4 regions of the Lysinibacillus sp. JNUCC 51 genome follow, and region 4 is predicted to be linked to each of the others. Evidence: riboswitches for the same ligand, from Rfam matches in the RefSeq annotation. Region 4 holds a riboswitch; each other region holds the start of a gene.
What was found. A riboswitch is a leader RNA that binds a small molecule or an ion and turns the genes downstream of it on or off. The one in region 4 is predicted to bind cobalamin.

Region 1: another riboswitch for cobalamin. It lies ahead of cobT (nicotinate-nucleotide--dimethylbenzimidazole phosphoribosyltransferase); the one in region 4 lies ahead of JNUCC51_RS01500 (ribonucleoside-diphosphate reductase subunit alpha).
Region 2: another riboswitch for cobalamin. It lies ahead of nikA (nickel ABC transporter substrate-binding protein); the one in region 4 lies ahead of JNUCC51_RS01500 (ribonucleoside-diphosphate reductase subunit alpha).
Region 3: another riboswitch for cobalamin. It lies ahead of JNUCC51_RS13635 (ATP:cob(I)alamin adenosyltransferase); the one in region 4 lies ahead of JNUCC51_RS01500 (ribonucleoside-diphosphate reductase subunit alpha).

The regions. Positions count from the first base shown of each region.
Region 1 is NZ_CP065545.1:1,095,231-1,099,682, forward strand. It holds gene JNUCC51_RS05685 (methionine gamma-lyase family protein) at 1-121, opposite strand, end outside; gene JNUCC51_RS05690 (trimeric intracellular cation channel family protein) at 380-985, shown strand; gene cobT (nicotinate-nucleotide--dimethylbenzimidazole phosphoribosyltransferase) at 1,086-2,141, opposite strand; cobalamin riboswitch at 2,256-2,431, opposite strand; gene JNUCC51_RS05700 (YheC/YheD family protein) at 2,643-3,407, opposite strand; purine riboswitch at 4,058-4,156, shown strand; gene add (adenosine deaminase) at 4,229-4,452, shown strand, end outside.
Region 2 is NZ_CP065545.1:5,001,253-5,005,704, reverse strand. It holds gene JNUCC51_RS24210 (M3 family oligoendopeptidase) at 1-404, shown strand, start outside; gene JNUCC51_RS24205 (histidine phosphatase family protein) at 642-1,220, shown strand; cobalamin riboswitch at 1,615-1,806, shown strand; gene nikA (nickel ABC transporter substrate-binding protein) at 1,949-3,568, shown strand; gene nikB (nickel ABC transporter permease) at 3,640-4,452, shown strand, end outside.
Region 3 is NZ_CP065545.1:2,808,927-2,813,378, reverse strand. It holds gene JNUCC51_RS13645 (tyrosine-protein phosphatase) at 1-545, opposite strand, end outside; gene JNUCC51_RS13640 (ABC transporter substrate-binding protein) at 821-1,786, opposite strand; gene JNUCC51_RS13635 (ATP:cob(I)alamin adenosyltransferase) at 1,788-2,330, opposite strand; cobalamin riboswitch at 2,533-2,739, opposite strand; gene JNUCC51_RS13630 (hypothetical protein) at 2,967-3,515, opposite strand; gene JNUCC51_RS13625 (C40 family peptidase) at 4,058-4,452, opposite strand, start outside.
Region 4 is NZ_CP065545.1:247,823-252,274, reverse strand. It holds gene JNUCC51_RS01520 (histidine phosphatase family protein) at 1-493, shown strand, start outside; gene JNUCC51_RS01515 (bifunctional adenosylcobinamide kinase/adenosylcobinamide-phosphate guanylyltransferase) at 442-834, shown strand; gene JNUCC51_RS01510 (ECF transporter S component) at 1,082-1,576, shown strand; gene JNUCC51_RS01505 (hypothetical protein) at 1,573-2,256, shown strand; cobalamin riboswitch at 2,367-2,554, shown strand; gene JNUCC51_RS01500 (ribonucleoside-diphosphate reductase subunit alpha) at 2,715-4,452, shown strand, end outside.

The DNA of each region.
Region 1 (4,452 bases), 850 kb from region 4:
GCACTTTTTGTTGATTGAAGAACGCCATATCTTCTACCTTTGCATGAAAAGGGCGTACCTTTTCTTCTATTTTAGCAGCTAACGCTAGTGTTTCTTCTGATAAATTGGTTGTAAAAGTCATTATGTTATTCTCCATTTCACATTTGTTCAAATCTTATCTTAACAATTTGTGAGCTTGCCTGCAAAGCTTGCTTTTGAAAGCGCGGGTATTCTTCTTGTTTCAAATTTTCATTTGGCGTTAAACTAAATAACGAACTTAATCTATTTAATTCTGCTATAATAAGATATTTGATATCTGATAATTCTAAATCGCAAGTCGATGCTTTCTAATATGTAATCTACAACAAGAAATGATTTATTCAGATAAGGGGTGAAAAGGTTGGCTTGGGAGTTTTTTAGCATCATTGGAACAATTGCCTTCGCTATTTCCGGGGCAATAATTGCGATGGAGGAAGAATACGATTTATTCGGTGTATATATACTCGGTATCGTAACTGCTTTTGGTGGTGGAGCTATACGGAATCTACTCATAGGTTTACCTGTAACAACACTGTGGGGTCAGGACATGATGTTCCAAATCGCCATTGCAGCCATTACAATTTTTTTCTTATTTCCACATCGACTCATTCAGCACCGGCATCGCTGGGGCAATTTCACCGATGCTATTGGATTATCGGCATTTGCGATTCAAGGTGCTCTCTATGCTGTGAAGCTCGACATGCCTATTAGTGCCGTTATTGTAGCTGCTGTCTTAACAGGGTCAGGTGGTGGAATTGTTCGCGATTTGTTAGCTAGACGACAACCGTTAGTTCTTCGTGATGAAGTCTATGGCGTTTGGGCAGCATTAGCCGGGCTTATTATCGGACTTCAACAATTCTCAGGGGATATCTTTTTATATGTATTATTTGGTGTGATCACAGTACTAAGAATACTTTCATATATGAAGAAATGGCGTTTACCGTTACGGAAGTTGAATCGAGCATAGCTATACTGCTACATAATAACAAGCCCAAATCTGATATTTGGGCTTGTTATTTAATTTCTTGTTTATCACAAACACCGTGCATCCACGGCAGCGACTAAAGTTACTTTTTCAACAGCAACATAGATTCCTCTAATGTAGCCATGTTTTTCATCATAGAGCATGCTGCATCTAAAATAGGAAAGGCTAATGCTGCACCTGAGCCTTCACCTAATCGCATATTCATTTGCAGCATCGGTTCAATTCCGAGCATTTCAGCGGCAATTTTTGCACCTGGTTCTTCAGAGGCATGTGAAGGAACTATATAGTCTTTTACGTTTGGTTCAAGTTCGTATGCAATAAGAGCAGCAATGGTAGAAATAAAGCCATCAATAACAACAGGCTTGCGATGCGCAGCTGCGGCAAGTATCACTCCAGCCATAGCGCCTATTTCTAATCCACCAACTTTTGCAAGAATATCAATAGCATCATGACGATTTGGTTTGTTTAATGTAATAGCATTGTGAATGACTTCTACTTTATGTGCTATCCCCCCTGGCCCAACACCTGCACCGAAGCCTGTCACTTCATTGGGATGACATTCGCGAAGAACCGATAATATTGCAGCACTCGGTGTTGTATTTCCAATGCCCATTTCACCCGTCCCGAGTACATTTATCCCCTTGTTTATTTCTTCCGTAGCTACTTCAATTCCTACTTCAATGGATTGAATGGCTTCTTCCCGTGTCATAGCAGGACCTTTCGCCATATTGTCCGTTCCATATTTAATCTTTTTTATGATGACCCCAGCATCATGCGGAATATCCTCTTTTACGCCAACGTCTACCGTGACAATTTTTGCATTTGTTATTTTCGCTACAGCACAAACACCAGTCCCTCCTCTTGGAAAATTTAATGTTTGAAAGACCGTCACATTTTGTGGATTAGATGTCACCCCTTCATCACAAACACCATGATCTGCGGCACAGACAATAATCGCTTTTTTATCAATCTCAGGAAATAGTTCTCCTGTAATCCCTGATAGTTGTACAGCAAGGGTCTCTAGTCTTCCCAAGCTTCCAGGAGGCTTGCAAAGTGCATCTATGCGTTCTCTTGCCTGCTCCATCATTTTGTGGTCAGCACTTTGAATGTTTTGAATCGTCTGTTGTAATAATTGCATGAAAATTTCCCCTTTCTTTTTTGCCCTTGTTACTCGAAGAATGATTTAGAGAAAAAAATAAAAAGCCTGTAGTTTATTCCATAACAAATAAACTACAGACTTTTCCATCGTCTATATAACCGAAGCAGTTAGGCAGGTCTCCTGGCTCAATTTCAACATTTCATAGAACCTTCCCAGACTATGCTAGTGGCATTCTCTATGAAACTCTCTTTTACAGTGGTGGGACCGCTAAAGCTTTTCACTTTATTCCCTATTCTCCCGCAGTGGGCACCTAATGCTTTTATGCAATTACTTTAAATCTACGACAAAGTGATTTTTGTGTCAATATATTAGATTAAACGGAAAAATGCTCCAGGAATTTTCCTTCGCTGGCATTTGCTCCAAAAGAGTGAATCAAAAGAATCTTTTAACACTTCGAATAACCAAATAAACTAATGTACGCATATTCAGGTTCCTGAGGGCTTGCAATTGACTAACATGAAAAATAACTACATTTCAAACTTAACCTTCATTTTGCATTTTCCTAATCTCAACAATATTCTTCCAGATCGCTCTATCAACTTTGGCAAAACTACGTATGCTTGGCGTTGTATTTACTTCAAATAATATAGGTTTTCCTTCAAGATTTATTCCAAAATCAATGCCATATTCTCTATTAGGAAAGTGGGATGATATTACTTCAGATGCTAAAATTGATTCTTCTTTTAGAGTGTCTATTGTTTGATCTTTCTTTGTATTATCCATCATCAAATAACCTGATAATAATTCTTCAATCGATATTGCTTGAGAACCCCGATTTGAATTGACAATCCCATGATCCTCAGTTGCAAGCCTTCCGTAAATTCCTCCAATTACCCATTTTCCCTTTAGATTTTGAACATGAACACGAATGGATATTGAATCCCCATCAGGGGTTAGACTTTTGACCCCCTCCTGTATAATATAAATTCCGCTTAATCTACCGTGTTTCTCATATGGATGTAGAACTTGGTGGAAATCCTCAATTGCTGCTACACATTTACTTATTTCTTCACCTTGCATGGTAAATCCGTTAAAACAATAGTGTCCATCTTTTCTTTTGTAGACTTTATACATTGCTCTTCCTTGTCCAGTGCTATTATGTTTCACATAAATATACTCATACTTATTTAATAAATAGATTAGGTTTTCTAGACTGTAAAGTTTTGATTCTGGCATGCAGTTAGTTGTTAAAGGATTTTGTTTTAAAAGTAAGAATTGTTCCCATTTTCCAAGTCCGTTTTTCAATAAACTCACCTCATTTAATTAGATATTTTTATTTCTTTTGTATTGATAGTGTAGTCCTCTCCACTTATGGAGGTTACTTTATTGTATGTAGATAGATTTATCTTGCGTGGGTGGGTGAGACTTGGTAACGTGACTAATATCTCCTATTTTTCTGTTAGAGTCATAATAAATCTACTACACTAGAAAAGTATTATTATGATTGTTCTCAATACATCCATTTTATTGATTTCAAAATCATTAGTTTCTAATATATTTGCCCCACTAATCATTACTTTTAGTTATATAGACATGTCGAGTATGGAGATGGGAGATATTGAAAAAAGGACGAATTTTTTTTAAAAAATATATTCAGACAGACTTGAATTTTTAATGAAATCCATAACGTTCTTTCCGCAAAAGTTGTAGAGGAAGTCGGTTTTAAAGGGATTTGGGCGAGTGGTCTATCGATATAAGGATCATTAGGTGTAAGGGATAATAATGAATGTTGACATTCGGTACTCCAAAATATAAACTCAAAAGGACCTTTTCCTCTTAATAACAACAAATAACTATTTGAAGAAATGTACTTAAACGAACGAAGCAGTTTTGTTGATAAAGGTAGGGACCATGTTGACAATCCGAAATTTTTTTATTATCCTATTAAAAATCATAAATGAATTCAATAATATTTCCGTATAACCCCAATAATATGGTTTGGGGGTCTCTACCAGGAACCGAAATTCCTGATTACGAAGAAAGTACAAGTACAAAACTTGTATTTTCTTTGTGATCAGGAATTTTTTTGTATTTTAAATCTAATAATTTATTTCAGGAGGTCAAAAATGAACTTTTTAACATTGCCAAAAATTGAACTACACTGTCATTTGGATGGAAGCCTTAGGGCTGAAACTATTATCGATATTGCACTGAAGGAAGGCATTCAGTTACCCACTTTTGATAAGGATGAACTACAAAAGGAGCTAATTGCTCCGTTAGAATGCGAATCCCTTGATGAATATTTAAAAAGATTTTTTCTTCCTAATATAGTAATGCAGTCTAAGGAGAA
Region 2 (4,452 bases), 370 kb from region 4:
AAGAACGTAAAGAAGGAATTGTTTCATCTTCACGCTTAAACGAAATTATGCAAGAAGCAATAGATGAAGGATATGATGGTTCTCTTGATAATCCTTCACTGCATTCATGGATATGGACACCACATTATTATATTACACAATCTCCTTTTTATAATTTTCCATATTCATTCGGATATTTGTTTGCATTGAGTTTATTTGCAAAGGCAAAAGAAAAAGGTAAAGAATTCGAAAGATGTTATTTGAATTTGCTTCGCGATTCAGGGAGTATGTGCACAGAAGATTTAGTGATGAAACATTTAGGTGAAGATATCACTTCGGAAGCATTTTGGATAAAAGGAATTGAATTATGCATTAAAGATGTGGATGAATTTATCAAATTAAGTAGTGAGTGTAACATTATTTAAAGATAACGAAACCTTAATGATAAAGAAAATAAACCACCTTCATTAGTAAGTAGACTTTCCTGGTGGACTTATTGAATATGGTGAAAACATTATCTCGATGGTACTGGTGTTCATAGTATATTAAAGATTAAATTTCGAGATAAATAACGCTGCCTGGTCTGTGAGGTGTAATCAAAAAGAATACGCTATTTTGATCAATCTAACGGCATTTTATTTGTTAAGAAGAGTGGTGATAAAGTGGAATTGATATTTATTCGTCATGGCCAAGGTGAACACACACTAGCTTTTCCAAATAGCTTGCAAGTAAATAATCCTTCATTAACAGCATTAGGAATAAGTCAAGCGAAGTTGTTAAGGAAAAAGTTCACCTTAACGGAAGAAGATATTATATTTATTAGTCCTCTTAAAAGAACGCTGGAAACTGCACTAATTTGGACTTCGCATGTTGATTGTCGTAAGATAGTAAGCCCATTTGTTTCCCCACGAATATTTCCTTTCCACCCAAATGGAAAAACATTGCCTTGTGATAAAATCATTAATTTAGAAACAATCAAAAAGGATTATCCGAATCTAGAAATCGATATGAATGTGCCTCCTGATTTGTGGTCAGATGGTATAAATACTATGCCAGATAGTGATTTCAATAACATTGCACAACAATTTATTGCAAATTTGAAGTTATTGAAAAAAGATAAGATTTTTATAGTTTCACACGATGGTACTATCACTTCATATCGTCAATTGATTTCTGGCCAAACGTTATCCAGAAGGGACTTTCCTGATGAAACAGGATGGTTTCAAATTAATGTTGACTAATAACTATTACATTGTAATGAAAACAGGAGCTATTATTGAGAAATGGCGCAGGGAATAAAGTTTGATAAAAAGGGTCACGGGTTCATTAATTTTCGACCGGGCGAATGTAAATCCATGATACCTAGGTTTTACAGAGTTTATTGGCGTGCAAATCCGATATCTAGGGCTGGAGGGGTTGCAGCGAATTTTAACCGAAACCTCGTGGGTTATAGAAGATTCCCATGAAATTGATAAAGATCTATATTCTGTTTTCATTGAAGAAAGCTGAAGTCAAACAAGGCCAGGTTTAAGCTCCTGGCCTTGTTATGTTAGTCATTATTTATTTTGTGAATTTTATTATATTCAGAAAATAAAATTGACGCGAACATTAGAGCATGTTATGTTTAATACTAATTTCATAGCAATCATTACAAGTTTGAGTGAGATAACTTTCATTCAATTAAAAGGAAAATGGGTGTAAATCCCATGCTGTCCCGCAGCTGTAAATGAGGAGTTTTGTTTCGATTACCACTGAGTGATTACTTGGGAAGGTGAAGCAAAATCATGATTCATGAGCCAGAATGCCTGCTTGTAAAGAGATTCATTGATGATCTACGAAAGATAGGGAGATGGATGGGAGTTTACTCATAGTAAGTTATTCTGTCCTTATTCTTTTGAAATAAGGTTTTTTTTATGCCTTCTTTTAATAAGTAGATTCGTGCACCGCAAACAACGATAGGAGACAGAAAATGAGATTGACTAAGTATTTACTTCCTTTCATGCTTGTTTTGATCTTCAGTTTACTCACTGGCTGTACAAGCACTGATCATGAAAAGGGAGAGACAGCATCGAAACAACAGACAGACGAAAAAATGATAACGATTGGGTGGCCATTAGATGTAGGTCCATTAAATCCCCATACATATTTACCAAATCAAATGACAGCACAAGCAATGGTCTATGAATCATTGGTTGAATATAACGATGACGGAACAATTACGCCGAAACTAGCGGAAAGTTGGGACATCTCAGAGGATAAAACCTCTTATGTTTTCCATTTGAGAAAAGATGTTAAGTATTCTGATGGAACGGCTTTTAATGCAGACAATGTGATTCGTAACTTTAATGCAGTTTTAGCTAATCGTGATATGCATTCTTGGATGGGCATGGTCAATCATATTAAAGACGTTGTGAAAGTGGATGACTTTACAATTCGTTTGCAATTGGATGAACCCTATTACCCTGTATTAAACGAACTTGCCTTCGTAAGACCGTTCCGTTTTTTAGGGGAAAATGGATTCCCTAAAGGTGATACGACACAAGATTCAATCAAAGCACCAATTGGGACAGGCCCATGGGTATTAACAGAATACAAAAAGGATGAATATGCTTTATTTAGTCGAAACGAAAACTACTGGGGTGAAAAACCTCTTGTAGATAAAATAAAAGTAAAAATTATTCCTGATTCAGAATCTATTTCGTTAGCATTTGAAAACGAAGAATTAGATTTAATATATGGTCGTGGCATCATTAGTTTAGATAACTATACGTATTTAAAAGATAGTGGAAAATATAAAACCGCTACGTCTGAACCTTTGTCTACGCGAGCGCTGCTTTTTAATACACAGTCTGGACCATTGGCAGAATTAAAGGTACGTCAAGCGATTCAATATGCAATCAATAAGGAGCAAATGGTTGACAGTATTACACATGGTACAGAAAAAGTTGCCCATACACTATTTTGGGATGCTATACCATATGCCAATATTGATTTAGCTCCAATTTTATATAATCCGAAAAAAGCGCAGCAATTTCTTGATGAAGCGGGATGGACGCTACAAAAGGGTGAAAAAATTCGCTCTAAAGACGGACAACCACTAACATTAGATTTAATCTACATTGCAACAGATGCGATTCAAAAACCAATGGCGGAACTCATGCAAGGTGAACTAGCAAAAATAGGGGTACAGTTGAATTTAGAAGGCGCAGATGTGATGGTGGGTCTTCAAAAATTAATGGATAATCAAGTCGATATTAATTTCTGGCGTACAAATGGACCACCAACAGATCCACATAGCTTTGCTAATGAATCAGCTACACCAAACGCTAATGGTGTCTATGAAGCGAAATTAGGCTTACCAAATGCCAAAGAAATCGATAACAAAATTCATCAATTATTAGTAGGTACAGATGAAAAAGAGAGAGTGCAACTTTATACGGATATTTTAACCATGTTCCATGACCAAGCACTATTCTATCCTATATCTTACGAAACTAATAGCGTGATTTATCAGCCATATATGAAGGATTTTGCTCCACGTGCATCTGAATACGATATTCCATTTGCACAAATGGAGAAAGAAAAATAACTGTAAAAGAGAGAGTATGTCGATAAAAGACAACTCTCTCTTTATCATAGGATTGATTAGGAAGTGACAGCATGTATGAATCGACATGGATGTTTTGTTTAAAAAGAATTTTAACATTACCGTTTGTACTATTGGGTGTATCCATCCTGACCTTTGTATTTATTCGTTTCGTCCCAGTAGAACCTGCTGAGGTCATTCTTAGATTAGCAAGAGTTGCACCAACAGCAGAAGCCATTCAAACTTTACGAGAAGAACTTGGAACAGACAAACCTTTTTTTATTCAATATTTGCTATGGATAAAAGGCGTTTTGCATTTAGATTTTGGTACATCTTTTGTAAGTAAATTACCTGTAGCACATGAGCTATTCGCTAAAATACCCGCAACCATTGAATTAGCAGTTGCTGCATTTGTCTTGATTTTAGGAATAAGTATGCCATTAGGAATAATAAGTGCATTGTATAAGCATTCCATCATCGATAAAGTAATTAGACTATTTACGGTCATGAGTGTATCGATTCCAACATTTTGGTTAGGTTTTTTACTATTATATTTATTTAGCTTGAAATTAGGAATCTTCCCGACAAATGGGAAAGGTACACTAGCTCATCTAGTTTTACCTGCATTCGCATTGGCTTTACCAACGATTGGACTGTTCGTTCAGTTTATTCGTTCAGCTATCATTGAAGAATTACAACAGCATTATGTTCAATATGCACAGCTAAGAGGATTAAAAAACTCAGTTATCCTCGTCCATCATGTTTTGAGAAATGCTGTTATACCGCTATCTACTTTGTTAGGTATGACGCTTGGTAATTTACTAGGTGGTGCAGTAATTGTGGAGCAGGTCTTTAGTTGGCCAGGACTCGGTAGATATTTAATAGAA
Region 3 (4,452 bases), 2.6 Mb from region 4:
TGTACATTTGTATCTAAATAGTCCTCCATTATCGTTTCCTCAGGTACATCTAAAGCAAGTAAAATAAGTGCACTGCCAATACCTGTTCGATCTTTCCCTACCGCACAATGATGAACAAGCCCTAAATTTTCAGGATGTTGAATCGTTGCCATTAACTTTTTAAACGAGCCATTATTAAAAGGCATTTGTGCATAAAAGTCTCGGAACATCTCTGGGCTTACAACCTTATAAAAATCTTTTCCACCAGTGTTTGTAGGCATCTCAAAAGCATGATTCCCCTTTGCCGGTATTTGAATATACTTGGCATACGGAAATACCGGATTAGGATTATTTTGAGCCTCGTGGTTGTCTCGATAATCAAAAATTGTTTTCACACCTAGCGTTTCAAATAGCTCCTTATCCGCTTTCGTCATTTTACCAAGTGCTGCTGAACGATAAATCAAACCATGCTTAACAGCACGCCCATCTCTCGACTTGTATCCACCCATATCACGAAAATTATGAACTGCTTCAAACGGAACAATCTTTATATCAAACTGTTTCACTCACTGCACCTCTCTCTATTAGCAAGCATTCTTATCTCTATTTTATAGAACAATTCGATATAATACCAATTTTCGCACTAGGAAATGTCATACAGTACTTAGAGCAATCAGGCGATTTATTTGAGCGCTTCTTTATCGAAGCGGAGTAGTTATCCACCTTATCCAATCAAATATGCCTCGGCATATTTGCGTCCAGAGTCGGCTTTGCATTTTCATAAAGAAGTTAAAAAGCTGCCCATAAAGGACAGCTTCAAAATACTTTTTTTCAATATAGACTATTTAAATAACTCAGGGTATGCTGCTTTTGCTATTAACTCAACAGCTTCGCCAATACGTGGACCAGGACGGTTTGAAATATCAGTATCAATATAGTAAACTTCTTTATCTTTAATAGCAGTCATTGAATTCCATCCATCACGAGAAAGGATTTCTGCCGCCGGGTCTTTCATATAGTCTACTGTTGTTAAAATGACATCTGGGTTTTTCGCAATGACATCTTCCTCCGATACCTTCGCCCAGCTTTGGAGGTCAGCAAAAACATTGTTCACATTTGCAGCATTTAAAATCTCTTGCTGGAATGTACCAGAACCAGCTGTATAAATGTCTGGCTTTGGACTAATTTCTAAATAGATATTTTTTGGTTCTTTCACATCTTTAACTTTCGCTTGGACATCTGCAATTTTACCTTTAATATCTTCATTTAACTTGTCGCCCTTATCTTTGATTCCCATAACCGTTGCGATTTGTTGGATATCCCCGTAAACATCATCAAATGATTTAGCTGATTGAATAGCAAACACTTTAATACCAGAATCTTCGAGACCTTTTAATGCATTTAAATTTTCATCATCTTTGACACCAGTTGTATAGGCAATAACGACATCTGGCTTTAACGCTAAAATACGCTCACTGTTGAATTTTGTAGAATCAGAAACACGCTCAATTTTTTGCGCTTCTTCTGGATACGAATCATACTTAGTTGCACCAACGATTTTATCACCAACACCTAGAGAAAATAAAATTTCTGTATTACTCGGTTGTAATGAAACAATAGTTTTAGGTACAGCAGCAAACTCTACTTCTACACCACGGTCATCCTTAACTTTATAGCTAGTTTTCTCAACTTGTTGATCTTCCTTAGAAACAGTCTCTTTATTTGTATCCTCTTTCGTGCCACAGCCAACTAATACGAGTGCCAGCATCAACACAGAAAGCCATTGTAGTTTGAACATTTTCTTCATTTCATTGATTCTCCTTTTTCTTCTTCATCGGGTACGACTTACTAATAAACGGTATTTCAGCAATACCAGCATACTGATTCATATAGACAGCCATTACAAAAAATACATTGGCTAGCAATCCTAAATAATCAAAGAGAATAGCTGGTACTTCGCGTTCTTCAGATACTTTGTGCAAAACACGGTATGATTTTTTCGCCTCACTACGACATAAATGCAATGCAGAAGCTGCCTCTGTTCCTTGAGGTAATACAAAGTTTTGTATTTCCTCTTTAACATGACTAACATAGAAATCATAGCGATCACTAAGCCAAGTCAAATCATCTTCGGTTACAGCTAATTTGCCTCGGACTGAGCCATTTACATGGTAAGCCATTGGTAAAATGGCTAGTAAATCATCTGCTACTACCTCTACCGTCTCCTTTTTTACCGCCGCCAAAGCGACCCCAATATGTGTTGTAAGGCTATCCGTTCGAATTTCAAAATCAACTGTTGATGCCTTTTCACGCATAAATGGATAACAAGAATAACGCGCATCTTTTTTCAAATCTAAGTCCCCGCTTTCCTTCGTGAAAAATTCTTACTTCATTCACACCCTTCCTAGGATTTCTTCAGGTAAATTATAAGTGTACATAAAAAAACGCTGTTCCCACTCATAAGGAAACAACGAAAATAACATAAATAGTGTCGTAGCAGACACGATATAGCCTATGTAATTGCCGCATATTCTCCTAGCTTCCGAAGAGTTATCATACGTTCAAACAAAGGTCGGTCTCCTGGCTTGTACAGTTCACAACATTCAATCACATTGTGAGTCATAAAAAACCTGCCCATCAGACAATTCGACAGTGGTATATCTTTATGAGTCCTGTACTTACAGTTGCGGAAACAGCTTCGGTTTTTCACCGAATTCCCGATTATGCTATAGTTCAGCACCCTTATTCTGCAAGAATTATTCACTTGTTAAGCAGTTTAACATAGATTAATAGGAAAAAATAGCTGTGGAATTAGAATAAACAAATACGTTGGATAAAAATCAAGCAGGTATTACCTTATGCACTCGGGTGATCTCATTGCCCACAAGGGTATTTCTCATGCTTGTGTAGGGATTTCTTATACTTTTAGATTGATGTTATAAAGGCTATCTCTCACCGAGAGAATTTGCGCAAAAAAACAGCTTTTTTTAACGGATGGCATTCTTATATTTCTTTTTGTATTTAACATCTTCTTCTTCTTCAATTAAACGCCGTGCAATCTCTAGTAGTTTCGGGTCTTTCGTTGCATCGAATAGCTTTTTAAAAGATACAATAATATCATAGCGAATCAACTTCGGGTGCTTTTCGTCTAAGCATATTTGAAATCTTTTCGCCAAATATGATACGACTAAATCTCTTTGTACCTGCCCTGCTAAACCTATTCTCCAAATTGCCTGCAAAGTACGCCTTGCAGTTTCTGTTTTTTCATCATACGTTACTGCCCAAATCTTTAAAAAGTCCTCTAATACTCTTTCTTCAGGATCACTTTTTGCAGCCAACGCGCATAAAAATTGTGCAGCACTTGCACGCACATGTCCATTTTTGTATGTAAGAGCCTGAACAAGTTGTTCCCAAACTGAATATGTCCAATCAACTGGTTCCTGCATAATTTTCATCAGTTCTTCGTATGATTTGTATTGCATATCACGGTCACGCTCTGTTAAATTACTAAAAAGTTGCAAAATCTCTTTTTCCATGATTCATCCCTACCTTTATTGTTTCAGAACGTAAAAAAATGGCGAACTTATAGGTGTTGTCTTAATTTATATAGTTGGTTACTTTACTACTATTAAATTAAAGTCACAAATAACTTTATTTCCAACAAAGATCCCTAATTGTATATCTCAAAATTATCAGAAATGAGGATCACTATGCAAGGAAACATTTCTTTCGACTATTAAAGACAAATTTTACGTGTTAGCTTTATGATTGGAATTGACAAGGAAAATACGCCATAATGACGACAATCATTTTATAAATAAATGTTGTGATCCCTTTCCTCGGCTCCACTTTAGTAAACGGGACTATAATAGTAAATATATCCACCTGTGTAAATTTATTCATCACAGATGTTATTTTACTCATTATTCACCGAGTAGTCGAGCCTAAATTAATAGATAACTATAGATTGGTTTACTCGGAGGATCTTAAATACCATCAAAAAAAAAGTCATCTTTGTAATTTTTCTTTTACAAAGATGACTTTTTTGCTATTTAAATCGTCTATATAATAGTAAGGCTTACTGAATACGACCGAAGCCTACTAAATATTGATTCCACCAATCAAGTGATTCAATGACAACACCTTTATTTTGAGCGTCGATCATCATGTTGTTTCCTAAGTAAATACCTACATGCGCTACGCCTGAACCATAGCTGAAGAATACTAGGTCACCTACACGTGCTTCACTTGCTGAAATACGTTGTGTCGCTAAATATTGTTGTGATGCTGTACGTGGTAAAGATACGCCTGCTTGTTTGTAAGACCATTGTACAAGACCTGAACAGTCAAATCCTGTTGATGGGTTACTGCCACCCCAAACATAGCTACGTCCTAAGAATTGCTTTGCAGTTGAAATTGCATCTCCTGAAGATGCAGTACCTGAACCAGAACCAACAACTACTTTTTGTGGTG
Region 4 (4,452 bases):
GCTGACTATTGTAGATAAAAATGTCACGAAAGTGTATGGTAGCGATTTGCTGCGCTGTAGGGAAACAGCTGACCACTATTTTCCGAATGCAACATACGTCTCTGATAGAAGATTTCGAGAGTCGAACTTCGGAGAATTTGAAGGGCACACATATGAAGACTTAAAATCAGATAGTCGTTATTGTGCATGGTTAGATGATCCTCTACAGTCTCCACCTCCAAAGGGGGAAGGCTTTGATGCATTTAGTGCGCGTGTCATTGAAGGGTTCACGGCATTACCGAAAGACGAAGATGTTTATCATCTCGTTGTCCATGGAGGAGTAATTCGAGCTCTTCTTGTTGCATTTGCACCAACTGAGCAAACTTTTTGGTCGTATCAAACACCGCATGATAAAATGTTTTCTTTAATGTTTACAAGAAAGGCTTGGGAGGAGGGAGCGAGATGCATGTCTTTATCGGAGGAGCCTATAATGGAAAAACCGACTTTGTCATGAAATTACTTGCAGGACAAAAAGTTGAGCTAGTAGATGGCGATCTACCTGATGGCACTCCTACCTGTGATGTACTAATTATTAAAAACATAGAGAAGTGGCTCGTGACACAAGATCTTGAGGATGATGAATCTCTTGTTAGAGCCATTTTGACAAGACTAAAGACTCTTGAAGAAAATTGTGCACTGTATATAATTGTGACCGATATGGGACGTGGAGTTGTGCCGATGGAAAAGCAGGCACGATTATTACGCGATACATGTGGGCGATTGTACCAGGCATTGTTCTCTGAAGCCGAACAAGTGGTACGCATTTGGTACGGTATTGGGGAACAAATCAAATGATATATATTTGAAAAATTTAGAAGGCTTTTCATTCATAATGTATGGTTTGATGATTGTTAAAATCTATGCTATGTATATTAGTTGATTGGAGTGGAGGCTGGGTGACTCCTTGGGAATCAGCGTTACAGATGAGACCCTGGAGCGAGCAAAGCGGCTCATCGGACGCCCTCAGGAAAGCACCCAGCCGGAACGGAAATCAACTACACGTTATAATCAATAGCTAATATTAAAGAAAAGAGGAAATGGAATGGATCGACAAAGATTGATGAAGTTGACGCTCACTGCCATGGTAGCAGCAATTTGTGCAGTTGGTGCAGTCATTAAAATTCCAACATTTATTTCAACTGCAGCGCTTGACTCTGCACCTGCATTTTTGAGCGTTGTCTTTTTATCTCCAGTATTAGCTGGGATTGCGGGAGTAATTGGGCATTTTATCTCAGCCTTAACTACTGGCTTCCCATTAGGGCCACTACATATTATTATCGCAGTAGAAATGTTTATTGTTGTATGGATCTTTGGGGTTATGCATAAAAAAGGAATGCATTTTTGGAAATGGCCAGTAGCATTTATTTTAAATGGTGTTGTGGCACCTTTACCATTTTACTTTATCATTAGTCCGGCATTTTACTGGACGTCACTGACTAGTCTTCCTTTGGCAACACTCGTAAATCTAGTGATTGTTGCGGTTGTGATGCCAATTCTCTCTAAGGTGTTTGTGCGTAAGGAAGGTCGAGTACATTGAGAAATGCAATAAAAGTCGGTGAGCTCATTGCTACGACAGATAATGCCGCGGCAATTGGCGAAAAGCCACAAGATGTTGTGTCTGCTTCAAACAAACTTACAGCTTATTTCACTGCACGTGTTACTTTTTTAGAGCAGCTTGCTGCAAATGCTTTACCAAGCCATATTTTACTCGCTAATTTTTCAGGGGATGCTGCATGGTCTAGCTATGTTGCTGGTATTCAGCAGGTTTTTGATGAAGCTGGACTAAGTTGTCCGCTAATAGACGGTAGTACAGAGTCCAATATGCCCACTTTACAATCAGGGTTGTCTATAACGATGCTTGGTGAGCAGCAAAAACGCACAGCAACTCAACATGAACAGCTTAGTTGGTACACCTATGGACTACCGCTTGTAGGCAATGAAGTCCTTGCACAGCCGGAAGATGTTGCAAAGCTCCAGCCTATTTTTGAGGCGTGGAAAGAGGGAATAGTGCAGCAAGTATGGCCAGTTGGATCAAAAGGTCTAAAAGCCGAATTTACTCGGCTTTTTGGCAAACAACAGGTCAAAAGTTCATTAGATGTCGAAAAGACAGCTGGTCCATGTGCAGTAGTTTTACTAGGAATTCTGCCAGAAAAAGAGCAGATAGCACAAAAAATTTTTCCAAGAAATTTTGAAAAACTACGTAAAACTGCATTGTAATTGGGCTTGCTTCGAGAAAAAGTAGCACTTTACAACTTGCAAGGGGCAAAACGCCTATTGCAACAATAAACACAATATGTTAGATTTGTTTAGGAATCAAAACACAATATATAGTATTTTGGACAAGCGGTACCAATATGGTTTAAAAGGGAATTCGGAGAAAGAGTCATCTTAAGCCGAAGCTGTCCCCGCAACTGTAAATGCTGACAAATGATGAATAGGCCACTGTGAAGAACGGGAAGGCTATCATTTGGAGGAAGCATGAGCCAGGAGACCTGCCGAGTTGTTCAAGACAGCAACACATTCTTCGGGGATTGAGAAGTGGAGGCGAAAGATTTGTCACTTCTTTGTGTGCATGTCCTTCATTTCCATTTCCGATTTTACAGCGATCACGTAACCGATAGATGTTGCGTGATCGTTTTTTGTGTTGCTGGAGAAGGAAAGGGAGAGAATGGTACATGACAATTCAAATCGAACAGCAAATTGCTAAGCTCAAAAAAAGTTACACGGAGGATGAACTCGAAAGTTTTGTAAGGTTATCGGATCGATGGCTACGAAAAAACGACAATGCCACATTTGAAGCATGGGCAGATGCGATGATTTTACAAACGCTTAGCTTAATTGATGAGGAGGAGCCATACTGGACATTTGTCGCAGCTCAAATTTATTTAGAAAAACTATATGATCAATTTGCAATGCGTCGTGAAGTTTCAGTGAAGGATGTTTATAAGGTTTTCCCAGAACATTTAGCACACTATACAGAAGCTGGATTGTATCATGAAAGTTTAACAACAAAATATAGTGAACAGGAGCTACAGGAACTTGCTTCTTATTTAGATCCAAGTCGAGATGAGTTGTTTACGTATATTGGCTTAAAAACATTAATGGACCGCTATGTAGTTCGTGATTACACGAAAACACCAGTGGAACTACCCCAGGAACGATGGATGGTTATTGCAATGACTCTGATGCAAGATGAAACAGAAAATCGTTTAGAAAAAGTACGTGAATCTTACTGGGCAATGAGTAATTTATATATGACTGTTGCCACACCAACATTATCGAATGCAGGTAAAACACATGGACAGCTATCTAGTTGCTTTATTGATACAGTAGATGATAGTTTACAAAGTATTTATGACACGAATACAGATGTCGCAACATTATCTAAGTATGGCGGCGGTATTGGTGTTTATATGGGCAAAATTCGTAGCCGAGGCTCATCTATTAAAGGCTTTAAAGGTGCATCAAGTGGTGTTTTACCATGGATTAAACAGCTTAATAATACAGCGGTTTCAGTCGATCAGCTTGGGCAACGACAAGGAGCTATTGCTGTCTATCTAGATGTTTGGCATAAAGACGTCTTTACGTTTTTAGATTTACGCTTAAACAATGGGGATGAGCGTCTGCGTGCCCATGATATTTTCACAGGGCTGTGCTTGCCAGATTTATTTATGGAAACTGTTGAGGCACGTGGGGAATGGCATTTATTTGACCCCCATCAAGTGCGAGAAGTCATGGGCTACTCACTAGAGGATTTCTACGACGAGAAAAAGGGTGACGGTTCTTTCCGAACAAAATATGCGGAATGTATCGCGAATCCATTATTAAGTCGTGAAGTCGTACCGGCCATTGATATTATGAAGCGTATTATGCGCTCACAGCTTGAAACAGGCGTACCGTTTATGTTCTATCGAGATGAAGTAAATCGTATGAATCCGAATAAGCATGAGGGGATGGTTTACAGCTCGAACCTGTGCACAGAAATTTTCCAAAATATGTCAGCGACTGAATTTGAATCTATTACCCTTGAAGATGATGTTATCGTAACACGTCGCAAACCTGGAGATTTCGTTGTATGTAACTTATCATCTATTAATTTAGGTAGAGCTGTACCTGCTGGTGTTCTAGAACGATTGATCCCAGTTCAAGTACGTATGCTAGATAACGTTATTGCTCTAAATACAATTCCAGTAAAACAAGCAGAGCGTACGAACTTACGCTACCGTGGTATTGGGCTTGGAACATTTGGCTGGCACCACCTATTAGCTTTGAAAGAAATTCAATGGGAGTCTGAGGAAGCTGTAGAATTTGCGGACAAGCTATATGAGGAAATTGCGTATTTAACGATTCTTGCTTCTAACGAATTGGCAAGTGAAAAAGGGGCTTACCCATTGTTTGAAGGCTCAGATTGGC